One region of the Ruminococcus sp. RTP21484sp1_RTP21277st1_D2_RTP21277_210401 genome, then DNA from elsewhere that is predicted to be linked to it. Evidence: riboswitches for the same ligand, from Rfam matches in the RefSeq annotation. Region 1 holds a riboswitch; each other region holds the start of a gene.
The links. A riboswitch is a leader RNA that binds a small molecule or an ion and turns the genes downstream of it on or off. The one in region 1 is predicted to bind tetrahydrofolate.
Positions count from the first base shown of each region.

Region 2: linked by a shared signal. The riboswitch ahead of AB5706_RS22075 (folate family ECF transporter S component) and the one ahead of AB5706_RS00185 (folate family ECF transporter S component) in region 1 are both predicted to bind tetrahydrofolate.
Region 3: linked by a shared signal. The riboswitch ahead of folE (GTP cyclohydrolase I FolE) and the one ahead of AB5706_RS00185 (folate family ECF transporter S component) in region 1 are both predicted to bind tetrahydrofolate.

Region 1 covers NZ_JBCOMJ010000001.1:35,355-41,725, reverse strand. Annotated here, with positions in the region: gene AB5706_RS00200 (DUF6783 domain-containing protein) at 1-116, shown strand, start outside; gene AB5706_RS00195 (amidohydrolase family protein) at 135-1,010, shown strand; gene AB5706_RS00190 (hypothetical protein) at 991-2,211, opposite strand; THF riboswitch at 2,675-2,776, shown strand; gene AB5706_RS00185 (folate family ECF transporter S component) at 2,863-3,423, shown strand; gene AB5706_RS00180 (GNAT family N-acetyltransferase) at 3,634-4,389, opposite strand; gene AB5706_RS00175 (SGNH/GDSL hydrolase family protein) at 4,679-5,299, opposite strand; gene AB5706_RS00170 (prepilin peptidase) at 5,574-6,083, shown strand; gene AB5706_RS00165 (P-loop NTPase family protein) at 6,080-6,371, shown strand, end outside.
Region 2 covers NZ_JBCOMJ010000050.1:7,384-13,754, forward strand. Annotated here, with positions in the region: partial or broken gene AB5706_RS22055 (DUF6783 domain-containing protein) at 1-124, shown strand, start outside; gene AB5706_RS22060 (alpha-L-fucosidase) at 12-1,445, opposite strand; gene AB5706_RS22065 (MFS transporter) at 1,506-2,876, opposite strand; gene galE (UDP-glucose 4-epimerase GalE) at 3,120-4,136, opposite strand; THF riboswitch at 4,331-4,428, shown strand; gene AB5706_RS22075 (folate family ECF transporter S component) at 4,500-5,066, shown strand; gene AB5706_RS22080 (helix-turn-helix transcriptional regulator) at 5,219-5,374, opposite strand; gene AB5706_RS22085 (DUF4179 domain-containing protein) at 5,530-6,371, opposite strand, start outside.
Region 3 covers NZ_JBCOMJ010000016.1:358-6,728, forward strand. Annotated here, with positions in the region: gene AB5706_RS11625 (serpin family protein) at 1-1,104, opposite strand, end outside; gene AB5706_RS11630 (NUDIX domain-containing protein) at 1,213-1,674, opposite strand; gene AB5706_RS11635 (aminopeptidase P family protein) at 1,771-3,558, opposite strand; THF riboswitch at 3,692-3,788, shown strand; gene folE (GTP cyclohydrolase I FolE) at 4,040-4,597, shown strand; gene AB5706_RS11645 (HD domain-containing protein) at 4,594-5,091, shown strand; gene folP (dihydropteroate synthase) at 5,131-5,940, shown strand; gene folK (2-amino-4-hydroxy-6-hydroxymethyldihydropteridine diphosphokinase) at 6,055-6,371, shown strand, end outside.

The sequences.
Region 1 (6,371 bases):
ACGATGCCCTCCTCCGGACAAAATCTCCCACAAATTGTGACGCACATCTTGCAGAAGTCCTTTTTTCAAACACGCTCTGCGGAAGAAAGGAAAAGCTGAATTATTTTTCAAGATAATCAGTGTTATAGGAAGAAATGTTTGGAGAGTGTCATGCGCACCTGATCATGGATGGACTGAATTATAAAGATGCAATTTCTATTCATAAGGATCATGTAAACGATGAAGTGATACGGAAACATTTGAAAGCTTATGAAGAGCTGGGGATTGTCTTTGTAAGAGATGGTGGAGATGCATTAGGAGTATCGGAAAGAGCCAGGAAACTGGCACCAGAATATGGAATTGATTATCGTACTCCTATTTTTGCCATCCATAAAAATGGACACTATGGCTCTATCGTGGGAAAAGGTTTTGACACTATGAAAGAATACCATGTCCTTTTGAAAGAAGCGAAAAACAAAGGGGCAGATTTTATTAAAATTATGACCACAGGACTTCTGGATTTTAATAACCATGGACAGATTACCGGAACGCCTTTAGACAGGAAGGAAGTCTGCGAGATGGTACATATTGCCCATGAAGAAGGGATGGCGGTGATGAGCCATACCAATGGAATTTATGGTGTACAGGCAGCTGTGGAAGCTGGTGTGGATTCAGTAGAACATGGAAATTATATTGATCCGGAAACAATCAGAGAATTAGCTGACAGTGATAGTGTATGGGTTCCTACTCTTGTGACAATTCGAAATCTTCGTGGATGTGGAAGATATAAGGAATCAGTGCTTGATCCTATTATAGAACTGGCCGCAAAGAACCTTCGTCTGGCATACAAGTACCGAGCAAAGGTGGCTCTTGGAAGTGATGCAGGAGCTTATATGGTCTTACATGGGAAGGGCTTAATGGATGAATACCAGGCATTTATGGACATTCTGGGAGAATCCGGGGATGTGAGAGCCTGGCTGGCAGATGGAGAGAAAAGGATTCAGGACACCTTCAGGCGTCCTGAATCTTGATAGATGTATAAATGTTGGAATTTTTGGATTTTGTAGGATCAAAGGTAATGCAGATACCTGCGCCGGATTCCATATTACTGGTGGAGGTATCCTTTGCCCCTTCTGTAAAGCAGGTTATGGTTGCGCCATCGCCAGTTTGAAGTGTGACGGTATTTGCTGTATGGCCTATAATTGTACCGCTGACTGAGCTGGTAATTTCCCGGCTTCCAAGAGAATCCGGATCATCACCGGTGACTGCTGTAACAGTAACACCATCCAGTGAATTTCCCTGAAATTGTCCAGTGCAAGTTATGGTTACATAGGAGCCTGGTGCTGTTCCACCTTTAAAGTAAGAAGGAATCTGAGACAAGTCCACATTTATTGTGCTGTCAGAGCCAGAGGGAAGAACTGTGAGCGTATTCAGGGAAATATTCTGAATTTCTGCATGAATCTGCTGTTCTTTTGCTGAGTCATCGGCAGAAACTTGTGCAGGATCTGGTGTTGGTGTTGGATCTGGAAGTGTAAGCGGATCAATATCTGAAATGCTTAGTACTTTCAGATGACTGGCATTAAGAGAAGAACTTTGGGTATCCTGACTGGAAGCAAACTTGCCTTTAAAATGAATGTATACCCATACACCGGTGCGGATGCCATTCTGATAATATTGTTCAGTTCCAGTGATTGGATAGGTGGCTGTTTTGCCTTTTTTATTTTTTATGGTAATGGTATTTGGAGTCAGACTCTGTACTTCCCCATAGGCCTTTCGTACTTCCAGCTGATGCTTTTTGTGAAAGTCGTCTACTACTTTCAATGCTTTTACAGTGCTGGTATCTTTGTTAGAGAGCTGACCCTCATAAATGACACTGATTTCATCTCCAGTGATCATGCCATCTTCGCATTCCAAAGTTGCTTCAGAAAGATCAAAAACGTAAGTTTGTTCCTGACTTTCCATAGTCAGGGTGGCACCGGTGAAATCCTTAAGGGTTCCTTTGATTTCATCCATATAAACACGCTGTTTGGGCGTTTCTGAAGTGTTCTGTAAGGTGGTTTCACTCTGATCAGAAGTAGAAGTATAGCTGGTGATTATATCACCGGCAGTACATCCTGACAGAGAGAACAGTACCAAAGAGCCAAGTAATAGTTTTGTGAAATTTTTCATTGTTGCTTTGTATCCTCCGAATCCGGAAATGGTACAGGAAGAAAATCGAAAACCTCTCGGCATGCATTCCATTCCTCCGAGTTATCTGGCATACGATAGCCAAGTCCTGTACATTCTGTAGTAGCATTTGTATTCATGTAATTATTATAAAAAACATTGTAAGGATTCTGTAGTGGCGACTGTTTTTGGCAGGATGATTTGTTTGTGGATTTTATATTCATAGAAACACTCCTTTTTGTCAAATATTTTTCCTATATAAGGGAAGATATTCTTAGAATATGCGAAAAAGAGGAGAGTATGCACAAACATTTGTCAGTGAACAGTAACGCGCTTCGCGATGCACAGAAATCATGCATTCGCATGATTTCGCGCTAAGATTCTCGGGTTTTCTGTGAACTTTGTTCACAAAAAACACTCGCGGAACATTACCAGTAAACAGTAACGACTAATTTATTTATGTGAATATTATAACAAATACATATTGAAATTTCTATATTTTGTGCTATAATCATTTTAAATAAATAATAGCGAAGTAGGAATTTATGCGTCAAGTGTTCATTGGCTGGGGAGTCGCCGTGAAACGAAAAGCAGCAGGACTGTTTACGATATATTTTCCGCACCCGTTGCTACATGTGAGAACATCTCATAATGTGGAGGGATTATTATTTATGGTAACTACTCTGTTATTTTAATCATTATGGAGGTGTTTTTTTTATGCGTAAAAACAAACAGACATGGAGTGTTAAGACTCTTGTATTCCTTGCACTGCTGGTAGCAATCCAGCTTGTGCTGTCACGCGTTCTGGTAATTGATCTTGGTGTATATCGAATTACATTGGGGACTGTCGCCACTGTATTGGCAGGTCTTTGGATGGGACCTGTAGCTGGTGGTGTAGAAGGTGCTGTTGCCGATATTATTGGATGTTTTATGAAAGGCTATGGAGTTAATCCACTGATTACTTTATCAGCAGTTGCCTGGGGTGTGATCCCCGGACTGGCTGGAAAACTAATGGCTGAAAAGAACAGAAAAGTAAAGACTGTTGTTATGTGTGTCGCAATTGCAGTCTCTGGCGTAGTGGGAACACTTGGACTGACCACTGCAGGACTGGTAATGATCGGAGCAAACTTCTATGCAATTATGCCAGGACGTCTTGTACAGTTTGCAATCATGACTCCAATCTACTCCGTACTTACCAGTCTTCTTTATTACAGCCCGCTTACAGGCATGGTTGTAGGAAACATAAGACCTGCTAAGCTGGAGAAGAAGACCGTATAAATGGCAGCAGTCCAGGATCTGAATTATATACAAAACCCCAAATTAAATAATATGGCATAAGATGGATTATGAAGCAATGCACTTACTGGAAAGTTGATTGTTTGAGAAATCAACTTGTTGAATAAGTCAAAAAATACGATTCCCAAATAAAAGGCTGTGATCAGGATAAACACTGATCGCAGCCTTTTTTAAACATGCTCTGAAAAGTTTTCAGTTTGTATGTGTCTGAACCCGGAACCAATAGGTGTAGAGATAATGAAGTCCAAGTGATTCATAAAGATTACGTGCTGGAGTGTTTCCCTCTACTACCTGAAGATAGGCCTTAGTTGCGCCTTTCTTTTTTCCTTCTTTTAGAAGTGCAGTACAAATCTGACGAGCATAACCCTTGTGTCTGAAATCTTCGCGAACATGGATAGCGTACAATCCAATATAATTTCGATCCAGAATGCCAAGCCCGGTTGCAATAATTTTTCCGTTACTCCAGATGGAGGCGCATACGGTGTCTTTTACGATGGCATGATACATGGATGGAACTACAGCACGGTGAACAGGATTAATGGTGCCTTTCAGATCAAAAAGACTTTCAATCCAAATATCTGGAATATCGTCAGTAAGAGTTACCTGATCGCAAGGCGCAGAAAGATCTGCTCCATCCAGTGAGGCTGCCATAACATTTGTTGTATGCTGGATTTCGTAGTTGCGGTTTTCCAGAAGATAATCAAAATTCGGAGAAACCAGAGGACTGATCTTAAAAATTGCAGGGCTGCCCAGTCGGGCATACTCTGCTTCGCAGAAAGAAACCTTTTCCCTCCAGGAAAGGGTAGAAGTTCCGAACTGCTCCACACTGTTTGTTCTATGTGTATAAAAATAGGAAAAACGGAGAATCCATCCATCATAAAGCTCCATTTTATGGGAGGGCCATGCATTTAGTGACATATCTTCAATTTCTTTAATGATTTTATCCATAAAAAAACCTTCTTTTATAAGTTTAGGGTCATTATACATAATTGTATCCAGCAATGCAACTGAAAATAGTCTGTTATAAGACAGATTGCTTTTTACACATCTTGCAGAAAGCCTTTTTCAAACACGCTCTAGTACATCGTTTCGTAAATAACTATACCAATCGCGTAGGATGTGAATTCGAGTGTGCAGGTATAAAAACGCAGGCGTAGCGGGCTACGCCGAGGCTTTTATACCTGTGCAATCGGATTCACAGACAAGTGAGTGGTATAGTTATTTCGAAAACGATGTACTAGTACGGTGAATAGCCGCAAATTAATTTATACAATCTGTCTGCCAGAAATTTTTGTCCCTGCTCAGTAAGGTGAATCCCATCTGTAGTAATTTCTGAATATCCATAACGACGCGCCTTTTCATTCAATTCCTCATGCAATGTAAGATAAGGAATTTGAAACTGTTCTGATAGCTGGTGGATCATTTGTGATATTTTCTGGCGAAAAGGAAGCCAGGTTCTATAACAGGCAGGCCAGGGAAAAAGAAAAGGCTCCATTAAAATAATGCGCGAGTTTGATTTTGCTAATATTGTTATAAGATCTGCATAGCATTTGTAAAAAGAAAAAAGCATATTCCTCTGCTGAAACGGTGTTCTGTCCGTATTCATTATTAATCCAATATCATTAATTCCGATTAAAATTGTTATAATATCACTTGTAAAATCAGAATCACCCTGAATTCTCTGCAGAAGTCTGTTTATAGTAAAGCCGTCAGTGCCATAATTGCGTACCTGATAGTCTGAGCCGTCCCTTTTAAGACAGTCTGACAGCATTTTTACATAGCCATTGCCAAGGAAATCTCTGGAAAAGCAGTGTTCACAATCGGTGATGCTGTCACCAAGACATGTTAATATTGTCATAATTTTACCTCCGTTAATATTATACTGCAAGAACAAAAAGGTTTATAGTTTTTTTAGAAAAATTTGTAAAAAAAAGACTGGACAAATGGAGATAGAGAACCTATAATAAGACTCACCAGAAGTCATCTGGTATCGAAGGTCATCTTTTCAGATCGACTATTCCCTATTCTACGAAAGATAAAATACAGAAAGCCTTTCTCAAACAGGCTCTAAAATACTTCAAGATAGCCTCCTGTTATTAGTAAATCTATGTAAAAGAAGGGATGGTACGTCTATGCTTTTTTACAGAATATTTCCTGCTATAGCGGCAGGCTGCGCCGCTCTGATGGATATTCAGAGAGCGAAGGTAGACAATGGCTGGCTGCTTTTTTGTGTACTGGTCAGTTTGTTTACGCGAATATGGAAAATGGATGTTAGCAGTCTCGGATCTTGGATATGCGGTCTGCTGGTACCGATACTGATTCTGGGGATTTTATTCATATTCAGAATGCTGGGAGCCGGAGACATCAAGCTCTTGAGTGTTATTGGAAGCATGATCGGACCGACGAAAATTCTCAATTGCATTTCCTATTCCTTTCTGATTGGAGCTGTCATATCAGCTGCTCTTATGATTTCAAGCGGCATTGTCTGCCAGCGAATTCTTTACTTATTACATTACATCAGTGTTTATTTCAAAACAGGAAAAAGAGAACCCTATTACAAAAGCGGTATGCCGTTGGAAAACTTTCATTTCACAGTTCCTATATTTTTAAGTGCATTGCTTTATGCGGGAGGTGTCTATTGAAGAAGAATATTTTTGCTGTCTGTGATCTTGAGGTGGATTATGCCTTGAATTTTATGGATTATCTTAATCATAAGAAAAATATCCCATTTGAGATTCAGGCATTTACCAACGTAGAGAGTCTGATCGCCTATGGGAAAATGAATCACATAGAGTTGCTGCTGATTTCCCAGAAGGCTATGTGCCGTCAGGTGCAGGAATTGGAAATTGGTAAAATTGTTATACTTTCGGAAGGCGTGCACCCACCGGATCTGGACCGTTATCCAAGTGTGTATAAATATCAGGCCTCTT
Region 2 (6,371 bases), on a different contig from region 1:
ATTCTTCTATTTTAATATACTCCCACAAATGCCATCGCAGGTGCAACTCTGGAATCTTCAATTACGATTGCCAGACTATCTGTATGGATTCCCTTCAAATCGACGATTCTCTTATATCCGATAGTTGTTCCTTCATAGCATTTTTTTATGCTGCCGTTTTCTTCATAGCAGACATTAAATGCCTCAACTCTCTGGCTAAGGGGAATTGCTTCTTTCAGAACAAGATAATGTAGTTTTTTTCTTTCAATCCATTTGATCTTGATAACCAGTTTATTGGTTCCAGCCTCATTCAGGAAATAAGTTTCATAATCATCGGTTCTAAGAACTTCTGGGGACATCTCCCGACAGTCAAGTGGTGGAATGGTTGTAATACCAGCTTCTTCCACTAAATTATTGGAAAAGCTTTCTTTGATAAAGTCACCTAACTGCTTCAGGTTCTGAATATCCGTTGGATGGATCTTTCCGTTTTTCATCGGAGGGATGTTTAACAGAAGTGTAGTATTTCCACCAACTGATTTTAAGTAAATATCCTTCAGATTCTCAAAAGAACGTACTTTATCATCCTCTTCTTCGTGATAGAACCAGCCCGGTCTGATGGAGACATCTGTCTCAGCCGGATACCAGGCAAGTCGTTCTTCCTTCGCAAGACGTTCCCTGCTTCCCAGATCAGACTGTGTTTCATCCAATGGTCTTTCACGGAACTCTTCATTATCCTCCTGCTGGCTTAACTCTGAAGTCAGAGCCGGATCTTTCATATCTGCTGCTACCACGCTCCATTCACTTGGGCGTACCTCACCAGCTTCATTTCCACACCAACGGATATCAGGACCAGAAATAGAGATCACAGCATTTGGCTGCAGCTTGCGAACTACCTGGTAGTATCTTTGCCAGTCATATTTCTGTACCTTTCCGTTTGCGCCTTCCCCACAGGCACCATCCAACCATACTACAAAAATATCACCATACTCTGTCAGAAGCTCTGTAAGCTGATTCACATAATAGTCATCATACTCTTTTCCTTTTCCATAGAATTCATTGTTTCTGTCCCAAGGAGAAAGATAAACACCAAACTTCAGGCCATATTCTCTGCAAGCCTCCATTGTTTCTCTTACAATATCACCCTTTCCATTTTTATATGGAGAGTTTTTGATACTGTGTTCGGTGTATTTTGATGGCCATAGGCAGAATCCGTCGTGATGTTTGCAGGTAAGGATCAGTCCCTTCATACCGCCCTCTGCGGCTGTTTTCGCCCACTGTTTTGCATCCAGCTCTGTCGGATTAAAAATAGATTCCGGCTCTGTTCCATCGCCCCATTCTCTTCCGGTAAAGGTATTTACTGTAAAATGAATGAAACAGAAAAATTCCATGCTTTCATATGCAATCTGTCTTGCGGTCGGTACTGCTTCAATTAATCTTTTGTCTTCTTTTAAGCCGCTATAGTTCATAATCATCCTCTAGACATTTTTATTGTTACATCCCATTGCTATATTTCGTTATTTTAATGCTTATTTTGTTTTCAGCATTTTACTGTTCTTTAATTCTTCATTTGCCTTTTCTACATTCATCTGTGACATAATAAAAGTAATGATTACACAAATCACAACTGGAATCCACAGATACATAGTATGAAGCATGCTAAGGCAGGAATCCGGCTGTACAGCAAGTGAACTGTTAAAGTGGCTGAATTCCAGAAGCCAGCCTGTAATCGCAGTTCCAAGTCCTCCTCCAAGTTTCACACCAAGGGAAGTACAGGAATACATGGTTCCGTCTACACGTTTATGCTTTGTCAGATAAGTATACTCTGAACAGTTAGCAATCACCGCATTCATATCACCCTGCCATGGTCCCATACCAAATGCAGCAACGGCTGTAAAGGCAATCATAAGCGGTACGCTTCCCATATAAGCAGCAACTACTACAAGGGCACGTCCAATGGTTCCAATGGTATATCCAACCAGATTCAGCTTATATAACCCTTTCCATTTTGCTACTAAAGATGGTGTAATAACCAGTGCAATGATTAACGGGATATTGATTGCCCAGGAAAATACCGGGAACAGATCCTCGTTTTTCAATACATACATCATGTAATAAATACCCATACTGAGCATTGCGGAATAAATCTGCTGCAGAATGTAGGTTACGCAGATCATAATATAAAATCTGTTGGAAAATAACAGTTTTGCAGCTTCAATAAGGCTATATTTTTCATCTACTGCGCTTGATGCATCTTCGTTTAAGACTTCTTCTGGAAGCTCTTTTACAGATAATGCAGAAACTGTATTTATAATAAGTCCAATGATGGCATAAATGATTGCTACAATTCTCCATCCAGCAGCTCCCCCTCCCATAATCTCAACAAACTTGATAGTAACAGACTGGATCAAAAGACTGGTAGAAAATGCAAAGATAAAACGGTAAGATCCCATTTCTACACGTTCTTTGCTGTTTTTGGTAATCAGAGCTGTAAGAGCTGAATATGCAATGTTATTTGCTGTATAGAACACTGCATTTAACAGGGAATATGCAATAAAGAACCATGCATACTGCGCTGTCTGTCCAAGACTTTCCGGAATTGCAAATACACCGATCAAAGTAACTGCACAGCCGATATAACCATACAGCATCCAGGGTTTTGCTTTTCCCATTTTTGTTTTTGTCTTATCAATCATAGAGCCGAAGAAAATATCGGTCACTCCATCAAACAGTTTTGATACTGCAATCAATGTTCCTACAATACCCGGGTTCAATCCAACAGTATTGGTCAGATAGAGCATTACGAAGGTGGAAAGGAATGCATATACCACATTTCCAGCCACATCTCCGGAACCGTATCCGACTTTGTTGTACCATTTCAAATATCTTTTTTCTTCCATGTTTTCCTTCTCTTTCTCCTGTTTTTTCAGGTTTATTTTCGTACTTCCTTAATCCGAATATAATTATATCTTTATCTTTCCCAAAATTACATAAACAACATTTAACAAAACATGCACAAAATTGTAGAATTTAAAAAAATAGAACATTTTAGGATAAAAATGCGTTCATTTATAACATAAGGTCAATTATTCAAAAAAATAAGAGGGCTGCATCTTACAGCTCTCTTATTTTAAATATACATCCTATTCTTCATATCCCTGCGGATTATTAGACTGCCATCTCCAGGAATCTTCACACATCTCACGGATACCGTTTTCTGCTTTCCAGCCAAGCTCTTTTTCTGCCTTAGATGCATCACAATAACAAGTTGCAATATCTCCGGCTCGGCGAGGTTTGATCACATATGGAATTTTCACACCAGTTGCAGCTTCAAAATTCTTTACAATATCAAGAACACTATAGCCCTTTCCGGTTCCCAGATTGTAAATCGCAAGCCCAGGATTTTCCCCGATTTTCTTAAGCGCTTTTACATGCCCCTTTGCCAGATCCACAACATGAATATAGTCTCTTACACCAGTTCCATCCGGAGTATCATAATCATTTCCAAATACACCAAGTTCCTTCAGCTTACCAACTGCTACCTGTGTAATATATGGCATAAGGTTATTGGGAATGCCATTTGGGTTCTCTCCAATTGTTCCACTCTTATGTGCGCCAATTGGATTAAAGTAACGAAGAAGCATAACATTCCATTCTGGATCTGCTTTCTGGATATCGGTAAGCACCTGTTCCAGCATGGATTTTGTCCAGCCATACGGATTCGTACACTGTCCCTTTGGGCATTCTTCTGTAATCGGAATCTGTGCCGGATCTCCATATACAGTTGCTGAGGAAGAGAAAATAATATTTTTCACATTATTTTTTCTCATTACATCAACCAGGGTTAAAGTGCCTGCTATGTTATTTTCATAATACTCCCAGGGCTTAACCACAGATTCTCCAACTGCCTTCAAACCTGCAAAATGGATGCAGGACTCAATAGTTTCCTTGTCAAAAATATCATTTAAAGCATCTCTGTCCAGAATATCTGCCTTATAAAACTTCACTGGTTTTCCTGTGATTTTTGATACTCTGTCCAGTGCTTTTTCACTTGCATTGCTTAAATTGTCCAGTACCACAACATCATATCCTGCATTCTGAAGCTCCACTACCGTGTGGCTTCCAATATAACCAGCACCACCTGTAACTAAAATTGCCATAATGATTCCTCCTGAACGGTTTTTTCTTTTATTATAGTCTGATTTTTGTAAAAACATATGGACAAAGTTTTAGAAAATATGGAGAAAATGCCACGATTTCTTGTCTGTTTTCTTAATTGCAAAAACTTATATTTTTATATATTTTTTTCTTGCTTTTTCCAATAATCTGTTATATACTGCCCCATGTAAAGTAATGCAGAGTAAATTCATGAGCGTAAAGTGCCTTCCGGATGGAGAGTTGCCGGAGGACGAAAAGAGAAATCTTGCGGTTCGTGGATTGCTTCTCGCTGCAACAGAAGATAAATATGAATCCATAAATTATCTCCTATTGTGAGCGAAAAAAGAAAAGGAGGTAATTTTTTTATGGAGAAAACAAAGAACATGTTTCTCACCTCAGCCAAAGAGCTGAAAACCACTTCTACCCTGGCAGTCTGTGCAATGCTTGCTGCCCTGGCACTGATTTTAAATTCAGTTGCTTCTATCAATATCGGTCCCTATGTAAAAATTGGATTTTCCGGTATCCCGAACCAGATTGCTGATTATCTGTTTGGACCCATTACCGGATGTCTGTTTGCCGGTGTGCTGGATATTGTGAAATTCTTTATCCGCCCGGATGGTCCATTTTTCTTTGGGTTCACCTTTAACGCAATGCTCGCGGCATTTATTTATGGATGTTTTTACTACAAACATAAGCTCACTTTCCGTCGCGTGCTGATTGCAAAACTGGTTGTCGTTCTGATTGTAAATGTTCTGTTAAATACCTTATGGCTGGACATGCTTTACGGAAAAGGATTCCTTGCAATCCTCCCAATGCGTACTGTAAAGAACCTGATCATGTGGCCAATTGATTCCTTTATCTTCTTTACCATCACAAGATTGATTGAGCAGACAGGAATTTTTAATCTTTTTAGAAAACCGGCTGCCAACTGATTACATATATTTGAAAATATAAAAACTTTGCGATATCAAATAAAAAACGCGAATATTCCAGTACTAAATAAGCCACTGATATTCGCGTTTCTTATTATCCTAACCACTTAAAAGAAGGATAGTATCTTACAACAGCTTTCCCCACAATCTGGTCAAATCGCACGAATTTGTTTTTCCATGAACGTGAATCTCTTTTCATTCTCCCAATTAGACACAGTCTGTCTGGTAACATGAAATATTTTTCCAAATTCCTCCTGAGTCAGCGCCTTTTCTTTTCGTATTTTTAATATCTGCGTTCCAATGTTCATATTTGCTCTGCTCCTGTTCTTCCAATCGGTTTTGCTTCTCACTTGGATTATATAAAAAATTCTGCCTAATGAAAAGCAATTTACCTTTTACAGTGGAAAAAACAGGTATGCAAAGCTTCTTTGACATGGTATTTTTTAAGAAGATTCACGTTTCTCTACTTAATCTGAATCCTTATTTTTTCACTGACAGGTGTCCAGTCAGATTCTGCAGTGATTTCACCTGTAGTTCCATCATATGCGCTTTCTTCGGTTCCATAATCTTCATCCGTTTTATCTGCTGCGTCGGTATTTTCTTTCTGGTCTGTATCGTCTTGAAGCCTTACTTCTGTGGGAGCTGCTGCCCCTCCGATAATTTGAGTTTCAATCGGCTCCTCTGCATCTGACGGATTTTCTCCCTCCAAAGTATCCTCTGGAACTTCTTCCATTTCTTCTGTAGTCTCACCAATTTCTACAAAATCGTCATCAACCCAGACAGTGTCTGCGGCAGCCATGTAAGGTTCTCTGGTATAAAGCTGTAATTCCAGATAATCGCTGTCAATATCCGGGAGCAAAAGAACCGGGCCGTCAGAATCCAGCTGATACATACCCCAGAAACTGGTTTTAAAACTCCATTGAGACTTACCATCTGCCGAATTACTGCGCAGTTCATACTGTACCTGATTTCCTTTACTGTCTGTCCCCATAAGCATCATCTCATTACCATTATACAGCTTTTCCTCAAGTTCTTCCGGAATTTCTGCCTTAATTATACTTTGCAGTTTATTCATGGAAAAGTCTGTTAATTTCACGGTTCCTTCTTCTGTTTTAATAGAAATATCTTCTAGCTTTTTATGAACTGTCTGTTTCATAAGCTCCGCATGAGGAATAGAAAAATCAAACTCAAATTCTGCAAAATAATCTTCGCCAAGATTTTCATTTTGATAAGCACCAAGTACCAAATGTACTTCCGGATTTTCTCCCAAATCCTCATCAAGGGAAAAGCGGGATTCCAGAACAG
Region 3 (6,371 bases), on a different contig from region 1:
TGCAGACATGCATTCCATTGTCACTGCAGTCACAGCGGCAGCCTTAGTTCCATTTTCGTCTAGTTCCAGCTTTGTTTTCTGTAAAACAGAACTGACATGAACCGCTTTATCTGCAATGCCTGAAAAATCAGCATCGTCTGAAAAAACATTCTCAAGTCCTATTCTGCTGAGGATATCACTTAACTCAGCGGTTGTTTCAAAATTCAACTTAGGCATTTTACAGTTAACTTCATCGTATTCCGGTTCTGATTTCAGAAGTCCTTCAATATCCAGCTCATCAAGAGTAAAATCTCCTTCTGCTTTCGGCAAAATTCCAATGAAGCTCAGATTATTTGCATAATATTTTTCAAATGCTGTTGCCGCATCATTTTCATAGTAATTATCACCGATGCTTGTCATGTACTTTGTTTCTTCGTTATCGCCGAATTTTTCTTTTTCGTCAGAAACATCCCATGGATCCTGGGACCATCCGGATTCAAAATACAATGAATTGGTGAGACACAATTCACTGTTTTCATTAAGCATGTCAGGTTTCATAATTTCCGGAATCAGCCCATCTGTATTTTCATTGCACCATGCATTAATAGTGTTGCATGTGTTTTCTTTATCAGAAAAATCAAGAATTTCAGCCTTTGCTTCAAAATTATCTTCTGCATTTTTTTGAAATTGTTCCTGCAGAGTCAGTCCCCGATTTACCCATAAAGCATCTGCAATTTTTAATTTCGATGTATAACCATAATTTTCGTCTTCTGTATTATAGCTTTTAATTACATTCATATACTTTCTGGCATATGCTGCAAAATCATCGGTTCCTAAATATTCATTTAATGCGTTTTTCGTTTCGCCCTTGGCACCCTCTGCAAGCATACCAAGAGCAAAGTTAAGGCTTGTGGGGCTGAACATTATATTGGAATCCTGATTTTCTTTGGCTATTTCATCTGTAAGGTTAATAGAATTCTGCAGATTAACTGATTTATCAAGATCAATGTTCTTTTCAGCTGCATTTAATTCTGCGTGACTGGCTGTGGCAGCATATACATGGATTGGAGGAGCCATGGTTGTCATGAACGTCAGTGCTCCAGCAAAAAGTTTTATTTTATTCATGTATAACCTCCTTGTACGGTCGATGAAGTCCTTTTTGCAAAGGTTTTCTGCAAGTTTCTGTTTTATTTTAACATATTTGTTTCTTCTTTCTGTTATATTAATTTTCATTTAGTATAAGCGAATTTCCGTATTTACAAGCATTTCTCCCTCATATTGTAGTTTAACAGAGAAAAAACGTTTTTCCTCTGAAAGAAGCAGGTTCAGAAAAACTTTATCACCTTCCCATGTAGGAAGCTCTGGCACTATTTTCTTATCAACCCAGCATAGTTCGCCTTCATTGCATTCAATCAGTTCCCCGGTATATCCATCGGCTGTAAATACACACATAAGCTCAGATTCACATTCGCTGTTTATAAAGGTTACCAGGCCACGAAATTTGTAGGAAATAAGTGTGAGTCCTGTTTCTTCTTTTACTTCACGCAGAAGACATTCTTCAGGGGATTCCTGATCTTCTGTATGTCCACCTACACCAATCCATTTGCCTTTATTTATGTCATTTTGCTTTTTTACTCTGTGAAGCATCAGATATTTGTCATCGTTTTCGATATAGCATAAAGTAGTTATTGTCATTTATTCTCCTTCCCGCAGGCGCTGCTTTTTTCTGTGAAATATAAAACAGGGGCGATGCATATCAGTTTTATACATGCCCCTGTTTACTGTTTTAAATCAGATTTCGCGTGTAGCTTCTTTCAGCCATTCTTTTTCCTCTTCTTCCAGATATGGAGAAATCTTTTTATATACCTGTGCATGATAATTATTAAGAAGTGCCCGTTCCTGCACAGTCATCAGCTCGGGAACAACAGCATCCAGATCAAACGGTACCATAGTCAGATGTTCAAAGCACATAAACTGGCCAAATGAGGTTTTCTCTGCTTTTTTGCATACAAGCAGGTTTTCGTGGCGGATTCCATATTGGTTTTCCACATAGTATCCAGGCTCATCTGATGTGATCATACCCTCTTCCAGTACTGCATTATCTCCCTGAATAATTCTCCAGCGGAAGCTGTTTGGTCCTTCATGAACATTCAGAAGATAACCAACTCCATGTCCTGTTCCATGATTAAAATCCTGTCCCATTTCCCATAACGGACCACGCGCCAGATAATCCAGATTTACACCAGTACAGCCATAACGGAATTTGGCATTTCCAAGGTTCAGCATGCCACGTAAAACAGCGGTAAAATATTTCTTCTGCTCGTCATTCACAGAGCCCATAACAATTGTGCGGGTGGTATCTGTAGTACCTTCGTAATAGTGTCCGCCTGTGTCTGCCAGAAGGAAATTGCCAGGCTCAATGGCAATATCTGTCTCTGGTGTTGCAGAATAATGGTTGATTGCAGCATGAATGCCATAAGAAATAATGGGGTCAAAGCTGTTGTCGATAAAGTTCTCCTGCTGGGCACGGAAGCTGTACAGCTTCTCTCCTGCGCTTAACTCTGTCATTGTAATTCTGCCAACATTTTTCTTTAGCCAGCAGATGAATTTGGTAAGCGCAACTCCGTCTTTGATATGAGCGATACGTTCATTTTCTACTTCTACTGGATTTTTAATTGATTTTGGAAGAAAAGTCAGGTTGGCTTCATCCAGAATCGTTACTTCCTTCGGAATACTGTTTACCAGACGACAGTTGGCTTTCTTTTTACAAAGAAGAACTGTCATGTCTTTCTCAAATGTTTTTACATATTCATAAATGCTGTCATAGGGCAGAATGGTTACGCCATCCTTAGATAATGCGTCCAGAATTGAAGCCGAAAATGCTTTTTCATTTGCAAACAGCCTGATTTCTGTTTTTGTCATTATCAGATAAGAGAGAACAACCGGACAGCAATGTACATCGCCGCCACGAATATTCAGCAGCCATGCAATGTCATCCAGAGAAGTCAGTACAAATCCATCTGCACCTTTCTCTTCCATTGATTTACGGATTCTTGCACATTTGTCAGCACGGGATTCGCCTGCCCATTTTACATCCAGTTCCATAACCGGTTTACAGGAAAGTGCCGGACGATCTTCCCAGATTTCTCCTACCAGATCAGAATCCGTCTGAAGAGTGGCTCCTTTTTTTGCAAGAAGTTCGGTCAGTTCATCTGCTTCTTCGGCGCTGACGGTTCTTCCGTCAAAACCAAGGCACATTCCCTCGCCTAATTTTTCTTCCAGAAACTGGTGCACAGTGGGAACATCTGGTTCTCCCATTTTAAAAAGCTCTACACCCGTTCCCTCCAGCTGTGCGGCCGCCTGGATGAAATATCTTCCATCTGTCCACAATCCAGCCATATCCTGCATGATGACTGCTCTGCCGGCAGATCCGGTAAAACCTGTAATATATTTTCTGCACTTAAAGTATTCTCCTACATATTCAGATGCATGAAAATCATCTGTGGGAACAAGATAGGCATCTATTTTCTTCTCTGCCATTACTTCCCGAAGTGCGGTGATTCGTTCTTTAACTGTCATAAAACTGACTCCTTCCAGTGAATTTTGTCTATTCCTATTATAATATCCACGTTACCCTTTCGCAACCTGTTTAAGAAAAAACACTTTTCTATTCCCAAAAGACGTGATATACTAACTTTCGAAATGAATGATATGCAAAATAGGATTTTATGCGTCAAGTGTTCGGTGAATGGGGAGTTGTCACTGAAACGAAAAGCACGTCTTACGGTATATTATCCGCACCCGTTGCAAGCACTATAAGAGGGATATCTCATATTGTGTCAGAGCCTGCCTGAAAGGGATTTTCTACAAGACGCACGTTGCGATTTGTGGAAACGTTTTTTAACAGGCTCAAGGGAATGTTTTCGACATACATTCTATCACAATTGGAGATATCCTTTTTTGCGTATTAAGCAGGCAGATATTCGAATTCGAAAATCCTTCCCCGGTTTTATCAAAAAAGGATAGTCTCCGCAATCAAATACAAAGGAGGTTATTTTTAATGGTTGACAAACAAAAAGTAGAACAGGCCATCCGCCTGCTTCTGGAAGGAATCGGTGAGGATATTACCCGGGAGGGACTGATTGATACTCCCGACAGAATTGCACGTATGTGCGAGGAAATTTACGGTGGTCTCGATCAGGAAGCAGATCCCCATTTACTGAAGCAGTTTCCAGTAGAAAATAATGAGATCGTATTGGAAAAAGATATTACTTTTTACTCTATGTGCGAGCATCATCTGATGCCTTTTTATGGTAAGGCGCACCTGGCTTATATTCCCGATGGAAAAGTCACAGGATTAAGCAAGCTGGCACGTACGGTAGAGGTTTATGCCAGAAGACCGCAGATCCAGGAACGCCTCACAGTACAGATTGCGGACGCTCTGGAGCGTGCCCTCTCTCCGAAGGGAATTATGGTTATGCTGGAAGCAGAACACACCTGCATGACCATGCGAGGCGTTAAAAAGCCAGGAAGCAAAACAATTACGACTGTAACCCGCGGAGCCTTCAAAGAAGATAAGGAGCTGCAGAAAATGTTCCTTTCCATGGTCGGAAAATGAGCAGTTCTTTTTCTGAAACAAACCGTATTTCTTTAATCTGGCGGCATCCCCTTTATCAAAAGCACTGTAAGAAAATACAGGAGCTTGAAAAAGATCGTATTTTCTGCAGACATACGCCGGAACACTTTCTGGATGTTGCCAGGCTGATGTATATTTATTCTCTGGAAAACAAGCTTAATCTGTCCAGGGAAATCATTTATGCCACTGCTCTTCTTCATGACATTGGCCGTGCGCAGCAATATCTGTCGGGTATTTCTCATGACATTGCAGGAGCTGAAATAGCCGGAAAGATTCTGGCAGATCTGCATTTTACAGAGCAGGAAAAAGAGGAAATATTATCTGCGATCAGTCAGCACAGGACGGATGGATCTGATAATGTGTTGGCTATGCTGCTATATAAGGCTGATAAAAAGTCCAGAAATTGTTTTTCATGTTCAGCAGCTTCAGAATGTTACTGGCCTTCTGAGAAAAAAAATCTGACAATTGAATATTAAGCCTTCTAAAAAATCTAACAGAAAGGATGGTTTCTATTTATGAAAATTGGAAATCGTTTTTTTGATACACAAAATCACACTTATATAATGGGAATTTTAAATATTACTCCTGATTCTTTTTCCGATGGCGGGAAATGGAATCATTTAGATGAAGCTTTGCGGCATACAGAAGCCATGATCGCGGATGGTGCGGATATTATCGATATTGGCGGGGAATCTACGCGTCCCGGACACACGCCGGTCAGTGCAGAGGAAGAAGCTCAGAGAGTTTTGCCCGTTATCGAAGCGGTCAGAAAACGTTTTGACATTCCCATTTCTGTAGATACCTTCAAAAGCAGCGTGGCAGAAAGTGCGATTCAGGCCGGTGCAGATCTGGTCAACGATATCTGGGGATTAAAATATGATTCTGAAATGGGAGCTGTAATTGCCAAATATGATGTTGCATGCTGTCTCATGCACAATAAGTCCAATACAGAATATAACAATTTTCTCATTGATATGCTTTCTGAGACACAGGAATGTGTCAATCTTGCAAGAAAAGCAGGAATCAAAGATGAGAAAATCATTCTCGATCCAGGGGTTGGATTTGGAAAAACATTTGAGATGAATCTGGAAACTATGAATCATCTGGAGCTTTTTAAGAATCTGGGCTTTCCGGTTCTTCTTGGCACCTCACGCAAGTCGATGATCGGACTGGCACTTGATCTGCCTGTAGACCAGCGTGTAGAGGGAACACTGGCTACCAGTGTAATTGGTGTGATGAAGGGCTGTTCTTTTGTGCGTGTTCATGATGTCAAGGAAAACAGACGCGTAATCCAGATGACAGAAGCAATTTTGGGTTGTAATTGAGAGTAAAGAGGACATTCGCAATCCGCTTCGCTACTTGCTCATGAACGCAGTCGCGAAGCGACTGCGTTCAAATTCCTCAAAATTGTAAATAGCCAACAGAAAGGAACAACTGTTATGGATAAAACCAGATTTGATAAAATAGAAATTAAAGAACTGGAAATTTTTGCCAACCATGGTGTCTATCCGGAAGAAAATGTACTTGGACAAAAATTTGTTATTTCTGCCACCCTCTTTACCCACACACGTCAGGCCGGGTTAACGGATGATCTGTCTGCTTCTATCAATTACGGAGAAGTCAGCCACATGATTACAGATTTCACCAGAAAACATACTTTTAAGCTTCTGGAAGCACTTGCAGAAAATCTTGCAGAGATGCTGCTCGACTCTCTTTCCGATCTGGAACAGATCACACTGAAAATTGAAAAGCCCTG